DNA from 2 places in the Fenollaria massiliensis genome. Region 2 is predicted to be linked to the other one. Evidence: riboswitches for the same ligand, from Rfam matches in the RefSeq annotation. Region 2 holds a riboswitch; the other holds the start of a gene.
What was found. A riboswitch is a leader RNA that binds a small molecule or an ion and turns the genes downstream of it on or off. The one in region 2 is predicted to bind S-adenosylmethionine.
Positions count from the first base shown of each region.

Region 1 (5,360 bases), 610 kb from region 2:
TTCTTCAATCCTATCTTCAATCATCTTTGGATCCATAGCGTAGATAGCCATGCGGCCAAGAGGTTTTCTGTAACCATCGTTAATTACGGTTCCTTTTAAAACTTCAACAACATTTTTAAATGGTGTATCAGCCTTGCTTAAAACTGTGTCGTCAAAAATATTGGTATAAATTTCTGTAATATCTTTTAAACCGATGATGCCACTCATCTTGCCACATTTATCAACAACTATGAGTACATAAGCGTTTTTCTCACGAAGTAAATTTATCGCTTCGTATAAAGAGGCGTCCTCAGCTATAAGCACGGCGTCATCAAGGTCAACGTCCTTTAATTTTATTTTCATCGTTGTTAATAGTTTTGGTTCATCTACGCCAAAATATTTTAAAACGAATTTTGTTTCTTTATTTAAATCTCCAAGCCTAACCGGCTTTGCCTCATATTTAGCAAGGCTATTGACAAGATAAGCGTAGGAGATGGAACTTGCAATTGAATCCGTATCGGGCACCTTATGGCCTGAGACGTAAACTTTTTTATTCATTAAATCACCTTCCATATTATATTCATATACTATAACACATTTGAAAGAAAAAATAAAGGATTATGTAAAAAAATTTAAAAAAGTCTTGAAAAAATTTTTCGATTGTAGTACAATTGATTGATATACACATAGAAAAGAGGGTAATATGTCAAAATCGTATCAAATAAATATGACTGAAGGAAATATACTTCCTAAAATAATAAAATTTTCAATACCTTTGATGCTCTCGGGCATGCTTCAACTGTTTTTTAACGCTGCTGATGTTATAGTTGTCGGTAGATATGCAGGTGATGAGGCTTTAGCCGCAGTTGGATCGACTGGCGCTTTGATAAATTTACTAATAAATTTATTCATAGGTATATCGATAGGCGCGAGCGTACTTATGGGTCAAGCGATAGGTGCAAGGGACTACAACGACGCGCAAGACTCATTACATACAGCGATGCTAACTGGATTTATAGGCGGCATCATCATGATTTTTGTCGGCCAAGTCGTGTCAAGACCTATGCTTGAATTAATGCAAACACCAGATGATGTCATTGAGCTTTCATCATTCTACATGAAGATATATTTTATGGGTATGCCGGGCTTTATGCTATACAATTTCGGCGCGGCGATACTTAGAGCAGCTGGCGACACAAAAAGACCGCTATACTATCTATTTGTTTCTGGCATAGTTAATGTCATTTTAAATTTATATTTTGTAATAGTTTTAAAAATGAGTGTAGATGGCGTTGCCTACGCTACAATTATTTCCGAAGCAATATCTGCCATACTTATAGTTATCTGTTTAATGAGAAGCGATGGCTATTTAAATTTAAGTTTGAGAAAGCTTAAAATAGACGGCAAAAAATTTATAGAGATGCTTAAGATAGGTATACCATCAGGTTTTACAGGGATAGTTTTTAGCGTATCAAACATGCTTATACAATCATCAATAAACTCTTTTGGCAAGCTTGTAATGGCTGCGAACACTGCGGCATCTAACTTAGAAGGCTTTGTGTATAACGCGATGAACTCCATCTATCAAACAGCTCTTGCCTTTGCCTCACAAAATATGGGCGCGAAAAAACTTGATAGAGTTGACGATGTTTTGAAAAAGTCCTTGCTTGTAGTAAGTGGCGTCGGATTATTCTTTGGTGTGGGTGCATATTTACTTGGAGAAATTTTACTAAGATTATATACACCAAATCAAGAAGTTATAGACATCGCCATGCTTAGACTTTTGGTTATAAGCACATCATATTTCTTGTGCGGCATCATGGACGTTTACTCAGGTGTTATACGCGGCATGGGATTTTCATTTACGCCGATGCTCGTATCGATGTTCTTTGTATGCGCATTCAGAGTTTTTTGGATATACACAATATTTGAGCGTTTTCACGAGCAATGGGTTTTATACATCTCATATCCTGTATCGTGGACTATAACCATAATCGCTTATTTCTTTACATATAAAATAGTAAGGAAAAAAGCAAAAGAAAAAATATTAAAGATGAGTTAATTTTAGGCAGTTTTATAGCTGCCTTTTATTTCGATTAGACAAAATATTTTAAGCTTTTAATATATTTTGAAAAAGTCCTTGACAAAGATTAATTTTATATATATAATAAGAAATGAACTTAATAAGTCTCATAAAGAGTGACGGAGGGAATAGGCCCTGTGAAGTCCGGCAACCTGCTAGCAAGGTGCCAAATCCTACAGCGCAGCTGAAAGATGAGAAGATGTAACCTTCAGCTATGAAGGTTTTTTTATTTTATAAGATGCGCCGCGATATAAATATTTTAAGCGGCTTTATATTAGAAAATATTAAAGGGAGGAAGATTATGTATAAAAAACTATTTACATCTGAATCGGTAACAGAAGGACATCCTGACAAAGTCTGTGACCAAATATCAGATGCGATACTAGATGCGATACTAGAAAAAGACCCAGAAGCAAGATGCGCGATCGAAACAACAGCATCAACTGGATATATTTTAGTATCTGGACAAATAACAACAAATTGCTATGTTGATATACAATCAGTAGCTAGAAAAGTTATAGCAGACATAGGTTATACTAGAGGAAAATTCGGTTTTGATGCAGAAAATTGCGCTGTACTTGTATCAATCGAAGAACAATCTAAGGATATAGCACTAGGTGTTGACAAAGCACTTGAGACTAAAGAGCACTCAAAAGATAAATATGATTTAATTGGTGCAGGCGACCAAGGTATGATGTTTGGCTACGCTTGTAACGAGACAGAAGTTTATATGCCACTTGCAATTTATCTATCACATAAATTAGCTAGAAAATTAGCTGAAGTTCGTAAAGATGGCACGCTGAATTATTTAAGACCAGATGGAAAAACACAAGTAACTGTTGAATATGACAATGGCAAGCCAAAGAGAGTTCATACTATAGTTGTATCAACACAGCACAAAGAAGGCGTTAGTCTTGAAAAGATAAGAAAAGATATCATCGAGAACGTTATAAAACCAGTTGTTGATCCAAAACTTATTGATGACGAAACAATCATCTACGTGAACCCAACAGGCAGATTCGTTATTGGTGGACCAAAAGGCGACACAGGTTTAACAGGCAGAAAGATTATCGTTGACACATACGGCGGTTACTGTAGACATGGCGGAGGAGCCTTCTCAGGAAAAGATGCTACAAAGGTTGATAGATCAGCATCATACGCAGTAAGACACGTTGCTAAAAATTTAGTAGCAGCAGGCCTTTGTGATAAATGCGAAATACAAGTTTCATACGCAATAGGCGTAGCTAAGCCAATATCCATAAACGTAGATACCTTTGGCACAGGCAAAATCGAAGAAGCAAAAATATTAGAGATAGTAGAAAAAGTATTTGATCTTCGTCCAGCCTTTATCATCGACTACTACGATTTAAGAAGACCAATCTTCCACAAGATTAGTAACTACGGCCACTTCGGACGTGACGATATAGATCTTCCGTGGGAAAGATTAGAAAAAGTTGATGAAATAAAAAAACTTCTAAAAGAATATAAATAATTAAAAAATATTATATATATAATAAGAAGAGAACTATGAGTAATTGCTCATAGTTCTTTTTTGCGTTAAAAGTCTTAGCGCATTATGATTTTTATATATTTAATTTAAAAGTCGATTTATGCGTGCTTTGATTTTTATAAAAATATTCGCAAGATAATCGTTTTAGCAATAATATAAAAAATTTTTAAATATTTATAAAAAAATGCTTGACATTTGTCTTGACTTATTATATAATTATAAATTGCATAATTAGGATTTAAAATGGGTTTTTATTCTCAAAATCTTAGTTTAGGGTACGACATATAGTAGGTTATTTTTATAAGGGGTGAATATTTGGATGCTACATCCTGTTGAAAACGGAAAAAGAACTAGAATGAGTTATTCTAGAATAAAAGAAGCTTGCGAGATGCCAAATTTTATTGAGGTACAAACTGCATCGTTTGACTGGTTCTTAAAAGATGGTTTAAAGGAAGCTTTTGATGACATATCACCTATTGATGACAATGGTGGTAGCTTAGTATTGGAGTTTGTTAACTACAGTATAGGTAAAGAATTAAAATATACTGAAGAAGAGTCCAGAATAAAGGATACAAACTACAGTGCTCCTCTTAGAGCAAAGGTTAGATTGATTAATAAAGATACTGGAGAGGTTAAAGAGCAAGAAGTATTTATGGGAGATATACCTATCATGACTGATAAGGGTACTTTCATAATCAATGGTGGAGAAAGGGTTGTTGTTTCACAAGTCGTTCGTTCGCCAGGCTGCTACTACAAGAAGGAAATCAATAAGAATGGCGAGCTTGATTACAGCGCAACTATCATACCAAACCGTGGTGCTTGGCTTGAATTTGAAACTGATGCAAGTGGCGCTTTATATGTAAAGATTGATAAGAACAGAAAAGTTATCATCACATCACTTCTTAGAGCTTTAGGAATTGTTTCTGATCTTGAAATTGTTGAAACATTAGGCGAAACTAATGATTTATTGACAACTCTTGAAAAAGATACTGCAAAGACTCAAGATGAGGCTTTGATTGAAATCTACAAGAGATTAAGACCAGGCGAACCAGAAGCTGTAGATAGTGCCAAATCACTACTTAATAATCTATTCTTCGACCCTAAGAGATACGACCTAGCAAAAGTCGGAAGATATAAGTTTAACAAGAAGTTATCTATAGCAAGAAGGATTGAAAATCACAAGCTTGCAGTAGATGCAGTTAACCCTATCACAGGCGAATTAATCTATGAAAAGGGAACTCTTCTTGATAGACCTATGGCGCAAAAGATTGAAGACAATTTTGTCAATACTATCGACATAGTTTTGGACAATGGTGAAGAGATCAGAGTTGTAGGTAATAACTTTGTTAAGCCAGAAGCTTTTGATACAAAAGTTAATTTTGAAGAGCTTGGACTTAAGGATAAGATTTACGCACCATTAATGCATGAACTTATGGACGAAGCTAAGGATGATGAAGAGCTTAAAAACTTAATCATAGAAAATATAAAAGAAATATCTCCAAAGAGAATTGAAATTGATGACATAATAAGTGCTATCAACTACCAATTCAACTTAATGCGCGGCGTTGGTCAATTTGACAACATCGACCACTTAGGTAACAGACGTGTAAGAAGCGTTGGTGAACTTTTACAAAACCAATTCAGAATCGGTCTTTCCAGAATGGAGAGAGTTATTCGTGAAAGAATGACTACACAAGACCCTGAAGCTGCTACTCCACAAAGTCTTATCAATATAAGACCAGTAGTTGCCTCTCTTAAGGAATTCTTCGGTTCATCACAACTTTCACA
Region 1 covers NZ_CP096649.1:1,340,412-1,345,771, reverse strand. Annotated here, with positions in the region: gene M1R53_RS06555 (putative manganese-dependent inorganic diphosphatase) at 1-537, opposite strand, end outside; gene M1R53_RS06550 (MATE family efflux transporter) at 683-2,041, shown strand; SAM riboswitch class I at 2,167-2,260, shown strand; gene metK (methionine adenosyltransferase) at 2,364-3,554, shown strand; gene rpoB (DNA-directed RNA polymerase subunit beta) at 3,892-5,360, shown strand, end outside.
Region 1: linked by a shared signal. The riboswitch ahead of metK (methionine adenosyltransferase) and the one ahead of M1R53_RS01780 (methionine ABC transporter ATP-binding protein) in region 2 are both predicted to bind S-adenosylmethionine.

Region 2 (5,360 bases):
CTTCAATAAATTTCTTGCAAGCTTCTGATTGGAATACTTTGATAAGCTTCTGGAACTTATCTTTTGTTTCGTCACCTTTTCTAACAGCGATGATGTTTGCGTAAGGGCTGTTCTTGTCTTCAAGAGCTAAAGCATCAGCTGATGGGTTAAGTCCTGCGCCAAGTGCGAAGTTTGTGTTGATAGCTGCAAGTGCTGCATCTTTATAAACGTTTGGTATATTAGCTGCTTCAATTGGTGTAAACTTTAGATTCTTTGTGTTTTGATCAATATCTTTTTCAGTTATATCTTCTGTAGTATCGTCTTTTAGTGTGATTAAACCATTCTTTTCAAGTAATAGTAAAGCTCTACGTCCGTTTGATGGATCGCTTGGAATTAAAACTTCGTCTCCGTCCTTTAATTCATCAAGTGATTTTATCTTGTCTGAGTATAATCCCATTGGTTCGATGTGTACTGAGCCAAGATTTTCTAAGCTAAGTCCTCTTTCTTTAGCAAAATTTTCTAGATATGGTATGTGTTGGAAATAGTTTGCATCGATGTCGCCTTGATCAAGTGCAAGATTTGGTTGAACATAGTCGTCAAATACCTTTACTTCAACGTCTAGGCCTCCTTTTGCAAATTCATCTTTAAGTGCTTCAGTTATCTCTGCGTGAGGCACTGGTGATACACCTATGATAATCTTGTTATCATCGTCTGTCTTTGTTTCTGTACTTGTTTCAGAGCCTGTCTCTGCCTTATCTTTATTTGTATTTCCTGTAGAATTATTGCAAGCTACAAGTGTTGCTACTAAAGTTAATGCTAATAATAATTTAAATATATTTTTCATTTTATTCTCTCCTTAAATTTGTAAATTTATTTTTTGTTTACTTTTTTGTAAATAGTGTTTCCTGTGAATTGTACAATTTGTACGATTATAACTATGAGTGCGACTGATATCCAAAGTATATCAAGTTGATTTCTTTGGTAGCCGTATCTGATTGCGATGTCTCCAAGACCGCCTCCGCCAAGTGCTCCAGCCATTGCTGAATAGCCAACTAAGTTAATGATTGTAGTTGTTACGCCAAGTATAGCTGCTGGTACCGTCTCTTTTAATAGTACCTTTACTATATCAAAGTTGCTTGCACCCATTGATTTGGCTGCTTCTATGACGCCTGAATCAACTTCTAGGAAGTATCCTTCATATAATCTTGCTATGAAAGGCGCTGCAGCAAAGGTTAGTGGCACTAAAGCCGCCTCAGTTCCTATTGCCTTACCAATTATAAATCTTGATAATGGCGCTAGAACTATAATTAATATGATGGCTGGCATACTTCTAAAAATATTGATAAGACCGTTTGTTATGGTATAAATAAATTTATTTTCTCTTAGTCCCTTTGGTCTAGTCACAAAACTTAATATGCCCCATGGAAGTCCTATAATTAGTGCGATGAGCGCCGGAACCAAAATCATGATTATAGTTTCAGGAAGTGCTGGTAAAACTATGTCCATTATTTCCTTGAATCTCATGCTATCACCTCCGATACCTCTGCGCAATTAGCTTTTAAATAAGAAATTACTTTTTGCGCCTCTTCGTCTGAGCCGCGAAGCTCAACGACCATGTAACCAAGCTCTTCATCCAAAACGTTACTGATGTTACCGTCAATGATGTTGATATCAACATTAAAGTTTTTCATCGCGTTACTTAATACAGGGGTTTTAACTGTGTCTTTTGAATAAGAAAGTCTTATTAGTTTGCCAGTGAAAGCGCTGTAATCAAGCTCAATATCAGGAGCCGCCTTTTTGATAAAGCTTTGTGCAAGCTTTGTCTTTGGATTTTTAAAAAGCTCTGTAGTAGTGTTTTCTTCTATAATTCTTCCATTTTCCATAAGAGCAATTTTGTTCGAAGCATCCTTTGCCGCTTCCATTTGATGCGTTATCATGATGGTAGTCGTATCAAAGTCATCTCTTGCTCTTTTGTATAAATCTATGACCATCCTAGTGCTTTCTGGATCAAGTGCGCTCGTTGCTTCGTCTGAAAGTATAATTTCAGGCTTAGATACAAGGGCTCTTGCTATGGCAACTCTTTGTCTTTGTCCACCAGATAATTCACTTGGATATGCCTTCTCTTTATTAAGTAAGCCAACGTAATCAAGAAACTTTCTCGCTTCAACCTTTTTGTCACCCTTAAATCCATTTAAGTTTAAAGGAAAAATCACATTGTCTAGAACTGTGTATTGACTAAAAAGATTAAAAGTTTGAAAGATAAAAGCGATTTTCTTTCTTAAAGCTAAGAGCTCTTTTTGCTTTAAGTTAAATATGTTCACTCCATCTATGATTACTTCGCCACCGTCAGCTTCCTCAAGTCTATTGAGCAGTCTAACTAAAGTAGACTTACCTGCACCAGATAAACCTATGATGGCTAAGATGTCTTTCTTTTCTGCTTTAAAACTTACACCATCAACAGCGTTAAATTCTTTGCCGTCCACCTTGTAAGTCTTAATTAAATTTTTTGCTTCTATCATAAGCTCCTCCTTCCTTGGATAAATCCAATAAAAAAACTCTTTACCAAAAGATAAAGAGTATCATGAAAAATCGTCATCTCTCGGTATAACCGCTGGAATTAGCACCTTGTTTAAACAGGTTGCCGGGCTTCATAGGGCCAGTCCCTCCGCCTCTCTGGATGAATTATATTGTGTTTAAATTATACAGGTCATTTTATATTAAATATGTGATTTGAATCACAAATATAGATTTTTTTATAAAAAAGTGTATATTATTATAAGATTTCTTTATAGATAAGTAAAAAGCGAGACAAGTGCCTCGCTTAATTTTAATTACTCTACTATGTTTATGGTGATGGTATCCGACTTATAATCAGTAAGATCTTGTAAAGTCTTATTCATTTTAATAATTACTTTGTCACCAGCTTTTAAATTTTTGAATATAATTTTATCGCTTTGTATTTTATCAATGCTGGTGCCTTCTATCACGTAGTCTCCACTTGTCTTAATATCAAGCATAGAAGCTAAATTAATTGCCGGCAAAGACTCTCCAAAATAACTTGAATATTCATGTCTTACTTTATTTGAGATTATATTGTATGAAACACCAATTCTTAACGGCTGACCATAAAGTCCACTTAAAGACACCTTATATCCATCTTCAAGTTCATTGTCGCCAATGCCCAAGCTTATGCCAAGTAGATTTGAGGCAAATTTATTTCTTATAGCATCTTTTCCTGTAAATTCACAAGCAATTCTTTTATAAAAATTTGTTACTTCTTCTAAATCGATATATTTTTCTGCAATATCTTCATAATTCTTTCTATATTCTTCTTTTTCCATATTTAGACTAAATATATTATCCTCTAAATTCTTAATTTCATCTTCTTTTGCTATCATTTTTTCATTATTATCACTAATTTCTTTGTCTTGGACTTTGTTGCAAGAAATTAAAAATAAAGAAAAAACTAATAAAATAATTAATGCATATTTCCTTTTCATTTTATCAACCTCAATATAAATTGTTCATAATTAGAATCATAATTGTATAAATAAATTTTATTACGATGATATAATAAGCTATCTAATTCTTCGTCGTATATAGTTTTTAGCACGGATTGGGTTAAATTAAGTTCATATATACCTTTATCGGCTTCAATTATAAATTTATTTTCTGTTTTTAGTATATTTTTAATTCTCATCTTATTAGTCTTTTCAGCTAAATTAATATTTTTATTTTCTTTAATGCAAAAAATATTTAAGGTTTGAGAACTAGGATCTTCCTCATTATACTCATCTATAATGATATACTTAGAATCTCCACATATAGCATTTACTAAAAACTTATATTCTGCTTCAGTTTTTACCAACTCATTCCTCTTATCATCATATTCATATATTTTGCTTATAACATTTTTACCTTTGAAATTGCCGTTTTTCATACTTATTATAGATACGTATATTGCGCCATCACTACCACCTACAACTGATAAATACTCTCCATTATAAGCTTCATCGCTTCCTATTAATTCGCAAGTTTTAACGATTGATTGATTAGCATCAATATCTAATATTGTAAACTTTGTAACTATATTCTCTTTATTATTTGAGTCTTCATAGCAAATACATATTTTCTTTTCAGTAGTAAATGTATAAGGTTTAGAATTAGATCTCGAAAGTATTTCTTTTTTTATAATCCCTTTTTTAGATCTTGTTCTAATTATTATACTAGCTCCATCATAACTTAGTAATAAAGTTTTTCTTTCATCACTTATCAAGTTCAAAACAGTCTCATTTCTGTCCAATGCAAATATGCTTTCAACACCACTTGTTTTTAAATCATATTTAAAGATTTTAGGGGAAAATGCATAAGGATTTGTTTTAAATATAGGCTTGTAAATTATGTAAAAATATATACTATCATCAGTAATAGATACTGGTCTTGCCTGATATAAGTTATATGAAAGCCTACCCTTAGTTGTCTCAGTTATAAGTTCGTTTTGAGCATTAATATTTATATTAAAAATCATTAATAATAAACAAAGAAATAAAGCGATTTTTTTCATCTTCATACCTCCATATCATTTTCTTTCTTACTTACACCCTCTCTATACTGATAGTATACCATATGTTAACTATTATATCAAGTTAAATTAATATCAAACTTGTATTTGGTTTATTAATATATTATACTAATATTAATATATTATACTAATATTGATATGCTAAGATTTCTATGTGTATATCAAAACTTAAGAATCACTTTATCTTAAATAAAAGCTTGCAAGATTTTTTTAGTCCTTTGCTCACTTTTTCTAATCCATCCATGCGCAATAAAAAACTACGCTCATATACACAAGCGTAGTTAATTTTTATCTTATTATCATTTCTTCTCTCTTTTAATAAGATTTCTTTATAGATTAGAAAAGTGAGACTACTTCCCCTTAATTTATATTACTCAATTATGTTTATGGTGATGCTGCCGCTCTTATAATCACATAGCTTATCAAGTTCATCACTAAGTACTATGCTTATGCTGTCACCAGCTTTTACGTCTTTAATCGTAATCGCTGCATCATTTAATCCGTAAGCATTATTATTCACAATATCATAATCATGAGTAGTTTTAATCTCAAGCATCTTTTCAGGATCTATCTTAATTAGCTCATCTTGGAATGCTAATTGATACTCATGTCTTAAACTTATTGGCAAGTTCTTATATGTAAAGTGTATTGTCAACGCTTTGTCATCGAGATTACTTATAGATATAGCTTCTTCTTCATTAAGCAATCTTTCTTTAAATGAAAACATTGGTGTAAGCACATCTGCATTAACTTTATTTTTTAAGTCTTCATCATCTCTTTTGCTCATATTTGAAAATAT
Region 2 covers NZ_CP096649.1:344,088-349,447, reverse strand. Annotated here, with positions in the region: gene M1R53_RS01790 (MetQ/NlpA family ABC transporter substrate-binding protein) at 1-823, opposite strand, end outside; gene M1R53_RS01785 (methionine ABC transporter permease) at 850-1,503, opposite strand; gene M1R53_RS01780 (methionine ABC transporter ATP-binding protein) at 1,500-2,498, opposite strand; SAM riboswitch class I at 2,569-2,663, opposite strand; gene M1R53_RS01775 (hypothetical protein) at 2,811-3,479, opposite strand; gene M1R53_RS01770 (hypothetical protein) at 3,476-4,543, opposite strand; gene M1R53_RS01765 (hypothetical protein) at 4,932-5,360, opposite strand, start outside.